2 regions of the Halomonas sp. XH26 genome follow, and region 2 is predicted to be linked to the other one. Evidence: predicted binding sites of a transcription regulator. Region 2 holds the regulator's gene; the other holds the start of a gene.
The links. The regulator sigma-54, encoded in region 2, starts transcription at its own class of promoters, with help from an activator protein. The targets are predictions, from matches to a motif close to TGGCACNNNNNTTGCTNT.
Positions count from the first base shown of each region.

Region 1: a site for sigma-54 is predicted at 3,470-3,487, ahead of urtA (urea ABC transporter substrate-binding protein). Genes of this name have one in related genera too.

Region 1 is NZ_CP071889.1:3,873,535-3,882,703, forward strand. It holds gene urtC (urea ABC transporter permease subunit UrtC) at 1-278, opposite strand, end outside; gene urtB (urea ABC transporter permease subunit UrtB) at 282-1,895, opposite strand; gene urtA (urea ABC transporter substrate-binding protein) at 1,997-3,349, opposite strand; gene J4377_RS17685 (tripartite tricarboxylate transporter permease) at 3,735-5,234, opposite strand; gene J4377_RS17690 (tripartite tricarboxylate transporter TctB family protein) at 5,284-5,766, opposite strand; gene J4377_RS17695 (tripartite tricarboxylate transporter substrate binding protein) at 5,873-6,868, opposite strand; gene J4377_RS17700 (response regulator) at 7,062-7,793, opposite strand; gene J4377_RS17705 (sensor histidine kinase) at 7,827-9,169, opposite strand, start outside.
Region 2 is NZ_CP071889.1:2,352,820-2,361,988, forward strand. It holds gene mlaE (lipid asymmetry maintenance ABC transporter permease subunit MlaE) at 1-405, opposite strand, end outside; gene J4377_RS10945 (ABC transporter ATP-binding protein) at 406-1,227, opposite strand; gene J4377_RS10950 (KpsF/GutQ family sugar-phosphate isomerase) at 1,522-2,508, shown strand; gene J4377_RS10955 (HAD family hydrolase) at 2,544-3,086, shown strand; gene lptC (LPS export ABC transporter periplasmic protein LptC) at 3,086-3,658, shown strand; gene lptA (lipopolysaccharide transport periplasmic protein LptA) at 3,667-4,170, shown strand; gene lptB (LPS export ABC transporter ATP-binding protein) at 4,249-4,974, shown strand; gene J4377_RS10975 (RNA polymerase factor sigma-54) at 5,080-6,495, shown strand; gene hpf (ribosome hibernation-promoting factor, HPF/YfiA family) at 6,593-6,901, shown strand; gene ptsN (PTS IIA-like nitrogen regulatory protein PtsN) at 6,906-7,376, shown strand; gene rapZ (RNase adapter RapZ) at 7,451-8,365, shown strand; gene J4377_RS10995 (HPr family phosphocarrier protein) at 8,411-8,680, shown strand; gene pmbA (metalloprotease PmbA) at 8,752-9,169, opposite strand, start outside.

The DNA of each region.
Region 1 (9,169 bases), 1.5 Mb from region 2:
CCGCCAATGGCAAAAAACGCCCCGTGGCCCAGGCTCAGAATGCCCAAATAGCCCCATACCAAATCCACCGCCACTGCTAGCAACGCGTAGCTTAAGTACTTACCGAACAGGTTCACGGTGTAAGCATTAACGTGCAGCGGGTGGCCTTGGGGCAGCGCTACATGGAGCACCGTAACCAGCAGCAGGGCGGCAAACAGCACGCCAAGAAAAATCTGCGTGGCCCGTTCGCCAAACGGGCGGGTTAGCCAAAACTGGCGTGAAGATGATTGCGTCATCATAGGTTAGCCCTCCGCAGCCCGGCCCTTCTGCGGGAAGAGTCCACGCGGGCGTTTTTGAATAAATAGAATGATGAACACCAGGACAATAATTTTGGCCAGCACGGCGCCTGCCCAGGGTTCCAACACTTGGTTGATAATGCCCAGGGAAAGCCCAGCCACCAGGGTGCCCCATAGATTTCCTACGCCGCCGAAAACTACGACCATAAAGGAATCAATAATGTAGTTCTGGCCCAGATTGGGGCCGACGTTGGTCAGTTGTGATAACGCAACGCCTGCCAAACCAGCGACGCCAGACCCTAATGCGAAGGTCATAATATCGACCCGCGTGGCGCGGATACCCATGGAGCGTGCCATGGCGCGGTTTTGGGTCACTGCACGCACTTCAAGCCCTAGCCTCGTGCGGCGCATAATCAGCATCAGCGCGGCAAACACTACCAGTGCAAAACCGAGTACAAACATACGATTAAGCGTCAGCGACAGCGCATCGTTAATCACTAATGAACCGCTCATCCATTCGGGCGTTATGACCGTACGGTTTAGCGGTGAAATCACCGTTCGCACCAGCTGTTGTAAAATCAGGCTGATACCGAACGTCGCCAGCAAGGTTTCCAATGGACGGCCCTTCAGGAACTGAATAACGCCTCGCTCAATGGCAATACCCACAAGCGCAGCCACCATAAAGCCCGCGGGAATCGACAAAATTAGCGCCAGCCCCGGCTGGCCGGGCAACAGCTGCTGCATCATCCAGGTGGTATAAGCGCCGAGCATGATTAGCTCACCATGAGCCATATTGATAACGCCCATCACGCCAAAGGTAATAGCCAGGCCAATCGCCGCCAACACCAGTACCGAGCCAAGTGAAAGTCCGAAGTAGAGCGTTTCCAGGCCACGGTTAATTTTGAGATTCTGCTCAATGCTGCTCAGCGCTTCATTGGCGGCATCGGCAATAATAGGGTCATCGCCATTCGCTGCCCGACTTAGCGCTACTCGAACACGTGGATGCAAACTGCCTCGTAGCGTTTCAACGCCTTCAAGCTCGCCGCTTTCAACTTGGTAAATCGCCAGCGCCTGGGTAAGCCTGCGCGCTACCTCGGCATCTTCTTCTTCAGCGATCAGTTGACTGAGCGGTTCGGCCAGCTCTTCATCGACCTCGCCCAGTAGTCGGCTGGCTGAAATACGCCGACGCTCAACGTTTGGCGAATACAAATCTACTACGGCAATAGCGCTGCGTAGCTGGTTGCGTAAATTGTTATTAATGCCAATACGATCCAGGTCACGGCGGGACATCTCCCCCAGCGGTTCATTGGTCAGCGCATCTGCAACTGGCCAATCGCGACCTTGATTATCGAGCACCACCACAAAGCGGCCGTCGTCAGTGCGCTGCAAGCGACCATCCAACAAGGACTGCAGCCAATCACGCGCGCGCTCATCATCGCTTTGCAAAATAGCGTTGATCGCTTCGCCTTTGGCGGAATAGGAACGCACGTCCAGCGCGTTTAGTAGCTCAAGCGCCGCTGCGTCATCAGCCTCAACGGTGGCGCTTGTTTGTGCTTGGGCGGTGACTGTGACGCTTAACAACAGCAGGCACAGCAACCCTAAGGAAAAGAAACGCCTCATGGGGTTCTTCCTTTGGTTATATTAGAAACAGTGATCTAAAAAAGGGAGGTAGCGTGCTCCCCCACCACTCAGCGTTTAGCCAAGCAGCGAGGGGTCATCATTTACTCAGCGAGGGCCGCTTCAGCCTCTTCTGCGGCGGTGCTGCCGCCACACGAGCCGTTCACCACGTTGAAGTTGCCGCACTCCATGGGCTTGCGCCAATCGGCAATCAAATCACGTGAGCCAGGCAAGTAGTCAGACCATGCATCGCCCGCTACGGTAGAAGGCGTTTGCCAGACGATATCGAACTGGCCATTGTCTTGAACTTCACCAATCAGCACCGGCTTGGTGATGTGATGGTTGGGCATCATCGCCGCATAGCCACCGGAAAGGTTAGGCACAGCGACACCGATAATCGCGTCTTTTACCGCATCCACGTCGGTAGTGCCTGCTTTACGCACCGCTTCGGCCCACATGTTAAAACCAATGTAGTGCGCTTCCATGGGGTCGTTGGTGACGGCCTCTTCGTCGCCGGTGTAGTCAATCCAAGCGTCGATAAAGTCGTAGTTGTCATCAGTATCGACGCTCATAAAGTAGTTCCAGGCCGCCAAGTGGCCGACTAACGGCCCCGTATCAATGCCGGTGAGCTCTTGCTCGCCCACAGAGAAGGCGATGACCGGAATATCGGCAGCATCGATGCCTTGGTTAGAGAGTTCGGTGTAAAACGGTACATTGGCATCGCCGTTAATCGTGGAGATGACCGCCGTGGGTTTCCCCTCTTCACCAAAGCGGCGTATTTCTGACACGATGTTCTGCCAATCTGAATGGCCGAACGGCGTGTAGTTGATCATGATGTCCTCATCAGCGATGCCATGCTCATCTTTGAGGAACGCTTCGAGAATACGGTTGGTGGTACGCGGATAGACGTAGTCGGTGCCGACCAGCGCAAAGCGCTCGATGCCGACTTCATTAATCAGATACTCAACCGCAGGAATCGCCTGCTGGTTGGGGGCGGCACCGGTATAAAAGACGTTTTCCGAGGACTCTTCACCTTCATACTGCACCGGGTAGAACAACAGGCCGTTAAGCTCTTCCGCTACCGGCAGTACTGCCTTACGGGAAACGGAGGTCCAGTTGCCGAAGATCACGTCGACCTCTTCTTGCGCCAATAGCTCTCTAGCACGCTCGGCAAATAGCGGCCAGTTAGAGGCTGGGTCGACAACAACTGCTTCAAGTTGGCGGCCCAGCAAGCCACCCGCATCGTTTTGCTGCTCAATAAGCATCTCAACGGTGTCTTTAAGAACCGTCTCACTGATCGCCATGGTGCCAGAGAGTGAGTGAAGGATACCGACCTTGATCGGGTCGTCATCCTGGGCAATAGCTTGTGTACTGGCCCCCATGACGGCGGCGGCCATTAAGGCGGTAGCGAAACGGCCAACGGTACGAGGGTGTGTCTTGCGCTGCAATGTGGTCACTTGAACCTCCTTGCGCCCCTTATGACGGGGCTCGTTATTTGAGCTTCGCGGCCAAGGACTCCCGTTATGTAACGTGGGAACGGTTGTTACGGGGCTTGGTGCATCCACTAGCTCCTAGCTGCTGCAAGGTTTGCGCCACACTACAAAAAGAAACACTAAAAAGATTAGAATCAAAAGGTTAGTTTTAAAAAAAGCAGCCCCGTCTTCACTGGCCGCACTATCGTGGCGCGCCAACATCCAAAAAATGCACGCTGTTTATGCACCACAACGACACCTCGCACCAATAGTGCACTTTCTGTTGCATACGCCTATTAATCCCGCCCATTTTTTTCACAAAAAAAGCGCCCTAGGAAACCCTAGGGCGCTTTACACGCATGCCTATGTTCTATTCAGCAGTATTCAAACGCTTAGTGCGGCGCTTTTTGAGCAACGGTAAACCAAGCGACAGCACAGCGATGACCAGTAACGATAGCGAAATCGGTTTGTCGATAAAGGTCATCCAATCACCACCGGAGATCTGCAGCGCGCGACGCATGGACTCTTCCATGATGTTGCCTAGAATGAGCGCCAGAATCAGCGGCGCGGCGGGGAAGCCGAACAAGCGCATTCCCAAACCAACCAAGCCAAAACCAAGCAGCAGTAATAAGTCGAACACGCTGAAGCTCATGCCGTAAACACCGATCATGCAGAAGATCAAAATCAGTGATAGCAACAACGGTTTGGGCAGATCGAGAATCTTGGCGATCAGCGGAATCAGCGGCAGGTTAAGCACCAGCAGAAAGATATTGCCGATATACATACTGGCGACCACGCCCCAGAACACATCCGGGCGCTGTTCAAGCATCATCGGGCCAGGATTAACCCCCATCACCAGCAGTGCGCCAAGCAGTACGGCGGTGGTGCCAGACCCCGGCACACCCAAGGTTAACAGCGGTACAAACGAGCCGGTGCATGCCGCATTATTTGCCGCTTCTGGCGCAGCAACGCCTTTGATGTTGCCTTTACCAAACGTATCGCCGTCTTTGGCAATGCGCTTTTCCATGCTATAGCCAAGAAACGAGCCGATGGTCGCGCCGGCGCCCGGCAGCACACCAGTAAAGAAGCCCAATACTGAACTGCGGCTAACCGGCCCTGCAATCTGCTTCACTTCACTGCGGGTCAATTTTAACGAACCAATCGCATTACGCGGTGCTTCTTTACCACCGCCTCCGCGCAGCAACATGTAGAACACTTCGGCTAACGCGAAGATACCCAGCGCGACGACCAGAAAATCGACACCGTCGAGCAGGTGGATAGAGCCAAAGGTAAAGCGCTCGGTGCCGGTTTGCATATCAATCCCAATGATCGAGATCATTACCCCGATAACGGCGGCAATTAAGCCTTTGACCAGCGACTTATCGGATAGCGACACAACCGCGGTTAAGCCCAGCACCATCAACGCGAAGTATTCAGCAGGGCCAAAGCTCACCGCGACTTTGGAGAGCAGCGGCGCAATCAACATCAAGAAAACAACGGAGATGGTACCGCCAACAAAGGAGGAGTAAGCGGCAATCGCCAGCGCCTTGCCTGCCAACCCTTGCTTGGCCATCGGATAGCCGTCAAAAGAGGTCGCAACCGTTCCCGCCACGCCGGGGGCGTTAAGCAAAATAGATGAGGTGGAGCCGCCGAAAATAGCGCCGTAATACACCCCGGCCATCAAGATCAGCCCTGAAGAGGGCTCCATAGCGAAGGTAATCGGGATCATCAGCGCCAACGCGCTGATCGGCCCAAGGCCGGGCAACATACCGATAATGGTGCCAGCAAAGACGCCGGCAAAGACGTAAGCGATATTGATAGGCTCAAGCGCGATGCCAAAGCCGTACATTAGATTGTTAAAGGCATCCATGGGAGTGTCTCTCTTTTAAACCCGCTAACAGTGAGCAAGCGCGGCTTAGTTAAAACGGCAGCACGCCAGTGGGTAGGTAAACATCCATTACCCGCGTCATGGTCAAATACAGCGCCAACACCACCCCAAGCGATGTTGCCAGATTGACCCCATGGCGGCGGTAGCCGTAGTAAGCGGTTAGGCCAACACACAGTAGCGTCGAAGCCAGCACAAAGCCTAACGGCACGAGCAGGAATGCATAGGCAGCAATGGCGATGGCGGTGACGATCACCCGCGCCCAAGGCGTTAGCAGTAGCGGCTCCTGGGTTTCGACTTGATCAATCTGATCGGCCCCCGCAATAGGACCAGGACGCTCAAAAAACAAGCACGCCGACAGTAATAGCAGGGAAACACCTAACACTTTTGGAAATAGGTCTGAATCCACTGGACGGGGCAGCGGAAAGTTGGGGATTTGCCAGGCCATTGCCAGATAGGCAGCCGCCACTAACGCCAACACAAGCGCTAGCCATTGGTTGGTATTGAATCGAGTCATGGGAAAGCTCTCCGAAGACGTCATTGCTGAACAGCAAGACCCTTGCGGTAACAGACAGAAGATCCCGGTGGCACGCTGCCACCGGGGGAGCCTTTGGGACGAGCGATTACTGGCGCATCAGCCCCAGGTCGGTCAACACGCTACTGAACTGCTCTTGCTGCTCATCCAGGAAGGTAGCGAAGGCGTCGCTATCCTGGTAGGCATCAATCCAGCCTAGCTGGTCGCTTGCTTCGCGCCATGCATCAGTTTCGAGCATTTCGGCGAAGAGCGCTTCGTAGTATTCAACCGCCTCTTCAGGCATTTCCGGCGCGCCCATTACGCCACGCCAAATATCGAAGGTGTAGTCGTAACCTTGCTCTTGGTAAGTAGGTACATCGGCCAGTCCACCGCCCAGGCGCTCTTCGGAAGAAACGCCCAGCGCGCGTAGCTGGCTACCTTCGCCCAGCTGACCTACCGCTTCACCGGCACCGCCAACCACTGCCTCAATATGGCCACCCATCAGGTTAGTCATGGCGTCGCCACCACCCGAGAAGGGAATGTAGTTGACCGAGGAGGCTTCCATACCCGCCGCGGAAGCAAGACCGGCAACCGAGATGTGATCCATTGAGCCCGGCGCACTACCACCGCCCACGCTCAAACTAGGATTCTCTTTGAGCGCTGCAAAAAGATCATCCAGGTTTTGATACTCGGAATCTGCCGCCACCAAAATAATCGAATAGTCGGTATTGATACGCGCAATCGGGGTGAAGTCGGTGTGGTCGTAACGCGATGCGCCTGCCAGGGGTACTAAAATCATCGGCGGGCTGGTGGCGAAAAGTTTATGCGGATTGCCGTTATCACGGGCTACCTGAGCCCAGGCAACTGCACCGCCACCGCCAGGCACGTTAATGGCTGCAAAGCTTTCGTCGGCCAGCTCTTCTTGCTGAATAACGCGGGACATGGTGCGCACTAGCGTGTCCCAGCCGCCACCGGGGTTGGCCGGGGCAACAAACTCAATTGAACGGCTCGGTGTCCACTCTTGGGCGCTGGCAGACGTTGTCATGGCAAGGGCTGCCATCGGTAAAGCAAGCACGGCAAAGCGCTTTAGGGGAAGCATGGTCATGGGCGTTCTCCACATTAGCTATGTTGTTATATTAGCTGTGTTATAGATGGTTGTTATCTACGTATCTTTGTGTGGTTACACCCTTCACATTAGAAGACCGCTACTCCTCGCGACAAGCTTATGACCATTAATGACAAAAAGTGCTTTTTGTGCGTTTTGTTCATTTTGTTCACGGCCGGTTAGAACGGCTCGTTTACAGTGATTCCAGCCATGTTGAGGAGGATTCCAGCAGCCGATAACGTCGCTCAGGGCGGCCAACATCGCCATAGCCAATTTCTGCATTAACCGCTTGTTCGGCTACTAAAAACTCCAAATAACGCCGCGCTGTTGAACGGCTTGCGCCCATTGCCTGCGCTACTTGCATCGCCGTTTGGGAATCATGCTCGGCAGCCAGCGACTCCACCACACAGCGCAGGGTCAAGCGGTCGATGCCTTTAGGTAACGTGCGCGTAGCTAGCCGCGCAGGTTCACCTGGTTGTAAGCGAGCAAGCACCTGATCCAGCTCGTCTTGACTCATTTCAGCCCGATTCGCCAATGCCTCTCGCTCGCGGCGAAAACGTGTCAGCATTTGCGTCATACGTGTCGCTTCAATCGGTTTAATCAGATAATCAAAAACGCCACCACGCAACGCTTCGCTGATGGTTTCTACTTCGCGGGCGGCTGTCACCATGACGATATCCACATGCACATAGTCGCGGCGAATGGCCCATAGCAGCTCCAGACCCTCCACATCAGGCAAGTAAGCATCTAATAAGATGAGTTGAACAGCATCAGCATGCTGGGCCATCAGGGCTTTTGCTTCGTTGCCGTTACGTGCCAACCCCACCACATAAAAGCCGTCGCTCTGCTCAATAAAAGCCTTGTGGATATCGGCAATGCGAAAATCGTCTTCGACGACCAAAATACCGTACTGCGTCGCAGACATAGTGTTTCCTCTTCCTGGCGTCGTTATTATGATTTAAGGCGTTGTGGCTATTGGGTCGCAAAGCGCGCGATCCAGCACGGCAATAAAGCACGCGCCGCCTAACTCGCTCTCTTCTAATGTCACCTCGCCGCCATGCTGACGGCACAACCGCGCGACCAGTGCTAAACCAATGCCACGATGTTTACCGGTTTTGGTAGAAAACCCATCTTGAAAGATCGATTCCGCATGCTCGCCGGGCACACCTGAGCCGTTATCCTCTACTTCAATCAACAGCTGCTCGCCCAGATCCGTAAAGAACAGGCGAACTTTCGGGGTGTCACTGTTTGGACCATTAAGCGCCGCATGACAGGCGTTATCTAATAAGTTGCCCACAACGCTCATCATGACCTCTTGCCCAGTGACCGTCAGTGGGCAAGAGAGCGAGCTCTGTTCATCAATTTCCAGCGCGACGCCTAGCTCTCGTGCTCGCGTCAATTTACCCAACAAGATGCCGCTGAGTACTGCGTCAGCCACGTGACGCATTAAAAAGCTCATTTGCGCCTGAGCACGTTCGGTTTCGTGGTGAATCAGCGCTAGCGCCTCATCAACGCGGTTAAGCTGCAGGAGACCAGAAATGGTGTAAAGCTTGTTGGAAAACTCGTGGGCCTGGGCACGCAGCATATCGACATCACGACTTGCCTGGGTAAGTGCCTGGGAAAGATCAATAATTTCGCGGCGACTGCGAAATGTCGCAACGGCACCTTCGATCTCACCTTCGTGCAAAATAGGCACGCGGTTGGCCACCACAGGATGGTCGCCCAGCCACATTTCCTGGTCAAACTCTTGCTCGCCGTGCTTTAACACCTCGCTTAAGCGCGAGTTGGGCACCACCTCACGGATTGGCTGCCCCAGCAAAACCTGTTCATCCGATAGCCCTAGAAAACGGCGTGCCTGCTGATTCACTAACGTGATCTGACCATCGCGGTTAACCGCCAGGATACCTTCGTGGATAGATTGCAGGATGGCCTCTTTTTCCATGGCCAAGCGGGCTATCTCATAAGGCTCTAAACCAAGGATGACTTTTTTAAGATGCTGCGACAGCCAATAGGCCCCGGCAAATCCTAGCAAAATCATCAGCGCCACCAGCGCCCACCCTAAGCTGGTATAACGGGCGACATCCATATCTACTCGTTCTAGCATGAAGCCCACCGAAACCACCCCGATGATGTTGCCCTCTTCATCCCAGATGGGCGTTTTGCCCCGCATGGCGGTGCCTAACGTTCCGGTAGCTTCCGATACGTATGACTGACCATAAATCAGCGCCTGATCGTTATCCCCGCCCACCATTGGCTGGCCGATACGCTCAGGCACTGGGTGCGAGTAACGAATCGACTGGA
Region 2 (9,169 bases):
GGTTAACTGCTCAGTCGCCTTCATCAGGCCAATTTCCGCCGTTAACGCAGAGCCCGCGCGCCCTGCAAACAGTAGCGCAGCGACCACTGGCGCTAGCTCTCGAAGAAGCGAAAGAGCAACCATCTGGCCAAGCGCCTGCTCTGCCCCAAAATCAACCAATATGGTATACCCCTGCAGCGCAAGCACCATGCCTATAAACAGCCCTGACACCAGTACAATAGCCAGAGACAGTACACCGACAAAGTGCACTTGGCGCAGCCACAACGACCACCCTTCCCGAGAAGGTACCCCTACTGCCGACTGGGCAAGAAAGACACCTGCACGCCCTAACGACTCTAAGGCATCACACCCTTTTTGCCCCAGCCGAGCGACATGCGAAATAGCATGTTTAATGTTTGATTGCATTTAACGCACCTTCCCTGCAGAGGCTTGGCCTAGAATATCGCGGTAAAGTGTCTCAGCGGGATAGTGAAACGGCACCGGCCCGTCTGGCTCACCATGGATAAACTGGCTTACTCGGGGATCTTGGTTCGTATCTAAGGTTCTTGGCGTGCCAGAGGCTACCACCTGCCCATCGGCAATGAGGTACAGATAATCCGCAATGCTGAGGGTCTCTTTGATATCGTGCGAAACGATCACTGACGTAAGCGACAGTGCCTGATTCAGCCGTTTAATTAGCTGTACAAGCACCCCCATAGAAATGGGGTCTTGCCCGACAAAAGGCTCATCATAAAGGATTAACTCTGGATCAAGCGCTACCGCCCGTGCCAGCGCCACACGCCTTGCCATCCCCCCCGAAAGCTCAGCTGGCGACAAGTGCCTAGCCCCGCGCAAACCCACTGCCTGTAACTTAAGAAGCACTAGATCGCGTATCATAGGATCAGGCAAGTCAGTATGCACCCGAAGCGGAAACGCTACGTTTTCAAATACATCAAGATCTGAAAACAGTGCGCCGCTCTGAAATAACATACCCATGCGCTTACGCAGCGTAAACAGGGCCTTACGCGACAGGCGATGGACATCTTGACCGTCGATTAACACTCGCCCCCGGTCAGGCGTTAATTGCCCACCAATTAGCTTTAAAAGGGTCGTCTTTCCGGTACCGCTTGGCCCCATGATAGCCGTTACCTGGCCTCGCGAAATCGTCATGTTGATTCCGCGAAAAATATCATGATCACCCCGCGAGAAGTACAAATCTTCAATTTCGATGAAGGGAGCATCGGTCATGGGCTGGCTGGCCTTGATGGTCGTCTTGCCGCAACAGCATTAGTATATGCTGGCTACGCATTAGTTAGTTAAAAACAGATAATTCAAAAAAACAGCTAGTTTATAAAGAACAGACAGTTTAAAAAACAGTGTTTTCGAAATATTATCGAACATCGTAACTTAACGCTACTCACAGTAACAGATGCGCTCATTGCAACCGCGCTGAGGAGTAGGATACGCGCCTTACCTACAAACCGCGCCAAGATGTTATTCTTACCGACCTACTTTTGACCGCTTATGAAAAGAGATGCCCTCATGCGCCAGCCACTATCGACACCTAGCCCACTGCGTGAAAGTGCGCTGCGCACACTGCAAATTGAGCAGGCCGCTATCGGTGGACTTCAGGCAAAACTTGATGAGAGCTTTGACCACGCTTGTGAACTTATCCTCGCCTGCCAGGGCCGCGTAGTGGTAACCGGCATGGGTAAGTCCGGCCATATTGCGGGCAAGCTGGCTGCAACGTTGGCAAGCACCGGCACGCCTGCTTTTTTTGTACACCCAGGTGAAGCCAGTCATGGCGATCTCGGCATGATCACCCGCGCAGATGTTGTACTAGCACTTTCGAACTCTGGCGAAACCGCAGAGGTCACTGCGCTGCTTCCGCTGCTGAAACGCCTAGGAACCCCCCTTGTCAGCATGACTGGACGCCCTGGTTCCACATTAGCCAAACACGCCGATGCTCACCTTAATAGCGGCGTTGAGCGCGAAGCCTGCCCTCTCGACTTAGCGCCGACCAGCTCAACCACAGCAGCACTTGCCTTAGGTGATGCCTTAGCCGTGGCATTATTAGAAGCACGGGGCTTCACCGCGGAAGATTTTGCGCTTTCACACCCAGGTGGAAGCCTCGGCAAACGCCTACTTTTGCGTGTAAAGGATTTAATGCACAACGGATCACGCCTCCCCCAAGTAGCATTAGGCAGCCCGTTACGGGACGCACTCTTGGAAATTACTCGCCAAGGGTTGGGCTTTACCTGCGTAATCGATAGCGAAGGACGCCTTGCCGGCGTTTATACCGACGGTGACTTACGCCGAACGCTGGATCAGTTTCATGACCTACGTGACGTCCTAGTTGATGATGTGATGACACGTCCTGGAAAACGTATCGGTCCCGATGTGTTAGCGGCTGAAGCGGTACGCATCATGGAAGACAGTCGAATCACCGCACTGGCGGTCGTGGATGATCAGCAGCGCCCCATTGGCGCGCTACATATGCATGACTTACTTGCTAGTGGTGTCATTTAATCAATCTTTTCAAACATTAATAATACGGAGGCTTCATGGCCCTACCTGACGCTCTACAAGACCGGATTCGCCGCGTAAAATTGCTTGCTATTGACGTTGACGGCGTACTTACCGATGGCCGCCTCTATTTTCAAGCTGACGGTATCGAAATCAAAGCGTTTCATACCCAAGATGGCCACGGCCTCAAACTTTTGAAACGCGTCGGAATCCATGTTGCCTTAATTACTGGGCGTGATTCTCCCATGGTCAGCCAACGTGCTGCGTCGTTGGGAATTACCCATGTGTATCAAGGGTGCGAGGATAAACTCACTACGCTACGCGCGCTTTGCCAACGCCTAGACATCACGCTTGAGCAGGTTGCTTATTGTGGTGACGACCTACCAGACCTTGCTCCAATTAAACGTTCTGGCGTAGGCATCACCGTCCCTAATGCTCCTGATTATATGCATACTCACGCTGACTGGATTACCGATCGGCTTGGTGGCCACGGCGCTGTACGTGAAATCTGCGATACCTTATTGATGTCTCAAGGTCATTGGGATGCTGTTTTAGATACGTACCTACACGGCCAATCGTAATGCGCTTTTGGGTTAAAAAACGCATTTGGATAACCATCATGGTGTTTGCCTTAGGTGGCGTACTGGTATGGCTGGATCCGCGCGGCCCTCAAGACCAATCAATCGACGCAGAGGCTCGTGCTCAAGAGCCCGGCCATGTACTAGAGAATGCAGAAATTACTCTGTTTGGTGACACCGGAGCCATCCAGCAGTCGCTGACGACGCCACGCTTAGTTCATACCCCTCAAACGGCGATGACAGATGTCCTCTCCCCCAGGGCGACACTATTTGATAGCGAAGAGCGTCAATGGCTAGCGACGGCGGAGACCGGCACCCTAAATACTGACACGCAGGCGCTCACGCTAGCTGGTTCAGCCCAATTACTTGCACCTGATGAGGGCTGGCAGTTGAATACTGAGTTATTACACTATGATGGCATCACCCGTCATGCTTGGAGCGATGCCGAAACCATACTTCAGCAACCGCCCCAGCGCATTGACGCTTCACGTATGGATGTATGGCTGGATGATAGCCAGATCCGCTTAACCAATAACGTGCGCGGCGTTCACCCGCCTGCCACTCGTTCTCAGTAGGAGTCGCGATGAACGTTCTTATTCGCACGGCACTCTTCGTCATTGCGCTACCCATTTCAGCGGCAGCGCTACCGGTTATGGCACAAAGCCAAGCCCCCGTAGAAGTAGAGGCTGACCGTTTAGATCTCGATCAACGCGCAGGCACCGCAGTGTATTCAGGCAACGTCGATATTCGGCAGGGCAATATGCAACTGCGCGGCGATCGCGTTGAGATTCAGCGCAACGATGCTGGCGAGCTATCGCGTGCCATTGCAACCGGTGGACGAGCCTACATACGTAACCAGCTCGAAGACCAAGCTAGCCCAATGGAAGGCTGGGCAAAACGTATTATTTATCATGTTGCCGAGCGTCGGGTAGAGCTCATTGACCAAGCGGAACTGACCCAGCAAGCAGATCGCTTTGAAGGTGGGCGATTAGAGTACTTTATAGACCAAGGTGTGGTTCAGGCGCGTTCTGATGTTAGTGGTGGTGAGCCACAACGTATCCGCATGACTCTTCAGCCGGAACAATAGGAGTGTCCAGTGGCGACCAATAACGCAGAGCCCGCACCTCAAACCACAGCCTCAGAATCAGCATCAGAAAGCGCGCCGATAAAAACACTTTATGCCCAACACTTAGCTAAAAGCTATAAACGCCGCCGTGTCGTTAAGGATATTAACCTAGAGATATCTCAAGGCAGCGTGGTAGGGCTACTAGGCCCCAATGGCGCAGGCAAAACGACATCGTTTTATATGATTGTCGGCTTGGTAAAGTCTGATGCGGGAAAGGTTGGCATTGATGAGCTTGATTTAACCCATGCCCCCATGCACGAACGTGCAATGGCTGGTATTGGCTACTTGCCTCAGGAAGCCTCTATTTTTCGCAAACTTACCGTCGCCGACAACATCATGGCAATCCTGGAAACCCGCAAAGAGCTCGATCGTAGCGCCAGGGAGCAGCGCCTTGAGTCGCTACTGGAAGATTTTCACATCACGCACATTCGTGACAACTTCGGCATGAGTCTTTCGGGCGGAGAGCGTAGACGTGTTGAGATTGCCCGCTCCCTCGCGACCGAGCCTGCCTTTATCCTGCTTGATGAGCCGTTTGCCGGCGTTGATCCAATCTCAGTGGGCGATATTAAAACGATCATTCGAGCCCTCAAAAAGCGCCATATCGGCGTGCTGATCACTGATCATAACGTCAGGGAAACACTGGATATTTGCGATATTGCTTACATTGTAGGTGACGGCCATATCATCGCCAGTGGCCCCCCTCAGGAAATTCTCAACAACCAGCGGGTAAGAGACGTTTACTTGGGGGCTGATTTCCGCTTGTAAACAGCCATCTGTAGAAAAAATAGTAGTGGTGGCATACTTATTGCACTTGCACCAAGCCATAACTCGCACTAGGGTGGAGCTTTCTGATTAACGAGCGGTTCTCAGATGGTCATGAAAGCTTCTCTTCAATTGCGTATCGGTACACAGCTGACCATGACACCTCAGCTGCAGCAGGCCATCGCCCTGTTACAGCTATCAACGCTGGACCTCCGTCAAGAAATTCAGCAAGCACTTGATGCCAATCCAATGCTTGAGCAGGAAGATGAGTTCGGCGAACAGGCCGTTAGTGAACCCCAGGAAGCTGAATGGTCCGAAAGCATTCCTAACGAACTCTCAACTGACAGTGACTGGTCAGACACTTATCAAGACCTTGGTAGCCATGGTGCCAGCAGCGAGGGGCCTGACTTTGAGCGTCAAGCCGCTGGTCAAAGTTTGCATGGCCACTTACTTTGGCAACTCGCCATGACAGATTTTTCACCACGCGACCACGCCATTGCTGAAAGCCTCATCGATGCACTGGATGCCAACGGCTACCTAACCCAGCCTCTCAATGACATTCGCGAAGGACTTAAAGCCCAAGGGCATGAAGGCCTTAGCCAGCGTGAAGTTGAAACAACCTTGCTTCGTCTTCAACAGTTTGAGCCCACCGGTGTATTTGCTCGCGACCTGCGGGAGTGTTTAATGCTGCAGCTCGCCTCACTACCGGAAGATACACCGCTGCTTATGCCTGCCAAGCGGTTAGTGCGTCAATTTCTGGAAGCGCTTGGTAAGGATGATGTGCGTTTGCTAAAGCGGCGGTTAAGTCTAGATGATGAGCAGCTTGATGATGTCATCCGCTTGATCCGCAGCCTTGATCCTCGCCCAGGAAGTGCCTTTGGCGACACTGATGACAGCTATGTAACGCCAGATTTAGTCGTACGCCATGACCACGAAGGATGGCACCTGGAGCTAAATCCTGAGGCATTGCCGCGCTTGCGCATTCAACCTGACTACGCAAGCCTGATCAAACGGGCTGACAAGAGCCAAGATAACCAATTTTTAAAAGAGCATCTCCAAGAAGCTCGCTGGCTCATCAAGAGCCTTTCAAGTCGAAATGATACGCTACTGCGGGTGGGCCGAGAAATCATAGCTCGCCAGATAGGCTTTCTGGAACACGGCGAAGAAGCCATGAAACCGCTGATTTTAGCCGATATCGCAGACGCCGTAGAAATGCATGAATCCACTATTTCCAGGGTCACCACCCAGAAATACATTCATACTCCGCGCGGAGTGTTTGAGCTCAAATACTTCTTTTCAAGCCAAGTAAGTGGCCAGGACGGCGGTGACAGTCACTCCAGCACCGCCATCCGCGCTCGAATCAAAAAACTGGTGCAAGATGAACCGCCCGGGAAACCTCTCTCAGACAGCCGCCTCGTGGCGCTATTGGAAGAGGGTGGCATTAATGTGGCAAGGCGAACGGTGGCCAAATATCGCGAGTCGATGGGTATACCCTCTTCAAGCGAACGCCGCCGTTTACGCTAATAAAACAGTGCTAACGAACAAAGTCTGTCTAAGGGCTTTGCAATAGCGCAAAAAGGGTTACAATCGAAGAACAGTCCGATGGATAAGGAGCACGTCAATGCAAGTAAATATCACTGGTCATCACGTAGATCTGACTGACGCCTTGCGTGACTATGTAAATGAGAAGCTGGAACGCGTTGAGCGCCATTATGACAATATCACCACCGTACAAGTGACCTTATCTGTTGAAAAGGAGCGCCAGCAAGCTGCCTGCACCCTGCATGCTGCAGGTGCCGATCTACACGCAGAAGCATTAGACAACGATATGTACGCTGCGATTGATGCACTAGCGGACAAAATTGATCGTCAACTCGTTAAACACAAGGAAAAAGCACAAGCTCGCGCCCAAGGCGCTGGCGTGCGTTAACTCAATGACGTTGGAAACTATTCTTCCCCCGGAGCGCGTGCTGTATGACGTCCCCGGGGGCAGCAAAAAAAGGGTGCTGGAATTTTTCAGCACCTTTATTGCGCAAAACACGCCAAGCCTAGATAGCCAAGAAGTCTTCAGCCGCCTGATTGGTCGTGAGCGTTTGGGTAGCACTGGAATAGGCAACGGCGTTGCTATTCCTCACGCCCGTAGCCCTCACTGCAGCTCGCCTATCGCTGGTTTTTTAAAGTTAGCTGAGCCAGTAGATTTCGATGCTATTGATGGCGACCCCGTCGACCTTGTTTTCGTACTTTTAGTGCCCGAAGAGGCGGACGACACGCACTTAGCCTTATTAGGGCAAGTGGCGTCCATCATGAACAACGTTGACACACGTCAGCAGCTTCGTAGAGCGGCTAGCCAACGTGAGCTATTGGACCTTATTACAGCAAAAATTCGTGAACAACCTGTTACCTAAATGGTCCACCGCTAGACACTGCCTACTAGTTTAACGTTTACCTCCATTTTTATTGGCATGCCAAGAGAAACTCTATGCAACTGGTGATCATTAGCGGCCGTTCAGGGTCCGGTAAATCTATCGCCTTACAAGCGTTAGAAGATCTTGGCTATTGTGCCATCGATAATTTGCCCGCCATGTTACTCGGCTCCCTTGTGGATGAGCTTCGCGAGCAAGGGGCACGCCCTCAACTAGCGGTAAGTATCGATGCGCGTAATTTACCAGCTGCGCTAAAGCAGCTGCCAAAAATGCTTGAATCTTTGCGTCAGAAAAGCATTCACTTCCAGGTTATCTATCTAACCACCGATGCGCGAATTCTTCTTGAGCGATACTCAGCCACGCGTCGTCGCCACCCTCTTACGCGTGATAGTGACATGACGCTTGAAGAGGCCATCAATAAAGAAGAAGAAACCCTGCTCGACATCCGTGATCTTGCCGACCTGATGATCGACACATCGCGTCTGTCGGTTCATGACCTGCGCCGCCGAATAACGGATCAGGTTGCCCAACAGCGTGAAGATAGATTAACGCTGACACTAGAGTCATTTGGCTATAAACGTGGCGTCCCACTTGACGCTGATCTCGTCTTTGACGTGCGCTGCTTACCAAATCCCTACTGGGACCCTACGCTGCGCCAATACACTGGGCGTGACGCGAACATCATCAACTTTCTTAAGGGATATCCCGTCGTAGAAGAAATGCGCAATGATATCCAGACATGGTTGGAAAAGTGGCTACCCGCTTACCAAAATAGCCAGCGCAGTTATATGACTATTGCTATTGGCTGTACCGGCGGGCAGCACCGTTCTGTCTATATGGTGGAACAACTGGCACAAATGCTGGTGAAACAAGCGGGAGAGGTTCAACTCCGTCATCGTGAGCTAGGCCTGCAGTACACCCTAAGTGAACAGCAGCCCTCCACATCCGAGCCTTCAACAAACGCGCAATAAGCAACGCCTTTTCTTCACGACCCCACTCGGCTAAAAGGAACCAGAGTGCCAGAAAGAACCTTAACACTCACTAATCAGCGCGGCCTTCATGCTCGTGCAGCGACAAAACTCGTCAAGTGTAGCCAACAGTTTTCGGCCAACATTCACGTTTACAAACAACAGCAAATGGCTGATGCGGCCAACATTATGTCGTTATTGATGCTGGCCGCCCCTTGTGGCACTGAACTTAGAGTCCATGCGGAAGGCGACGACGCCGAACAAGCACTAGAGGCCATTGAAGCACTATTCGACGCACGTTTTGACGAAGAGCACTAACATCAGTGAATACCACTGACATCATTAAAACAGCATCAGCCAACGTGTTAACTGAGCTGTTAGCTAAGGTGTTAGTTACCAGCGACGGTCATTGCATCAATTAGCCAGCTACCCGTGTGAATACTGCCACGGGTATCGATGTCATCACCGACTGCGACCAAGCCAGCAAACATGCTATTCAAATTACTGGCAATAGTGAACTCCTCGATAGGGTGCTGTATTTCACCATTTTCAACCCAAAAGCCGGCAGCACCTCGCGAATAGTCGCCAGTCACGCCGTTAACCCCCTGTCCCATTAGCTCAGTCACCCAAATGCCACGCCCCATCTGCTTCAGCAAATCATCTCGGGGCGTCAGCGGCGCTAACAAACGTAAATTGCGTGCCCCACCTGCATTACCTGTAGATTGCATACCTAAACGCCGCGCACTGTAAGCAGACAGCATATAGCTAGCCACACTACCCTGATCAATAAAGCGATTGTTGCGAGTT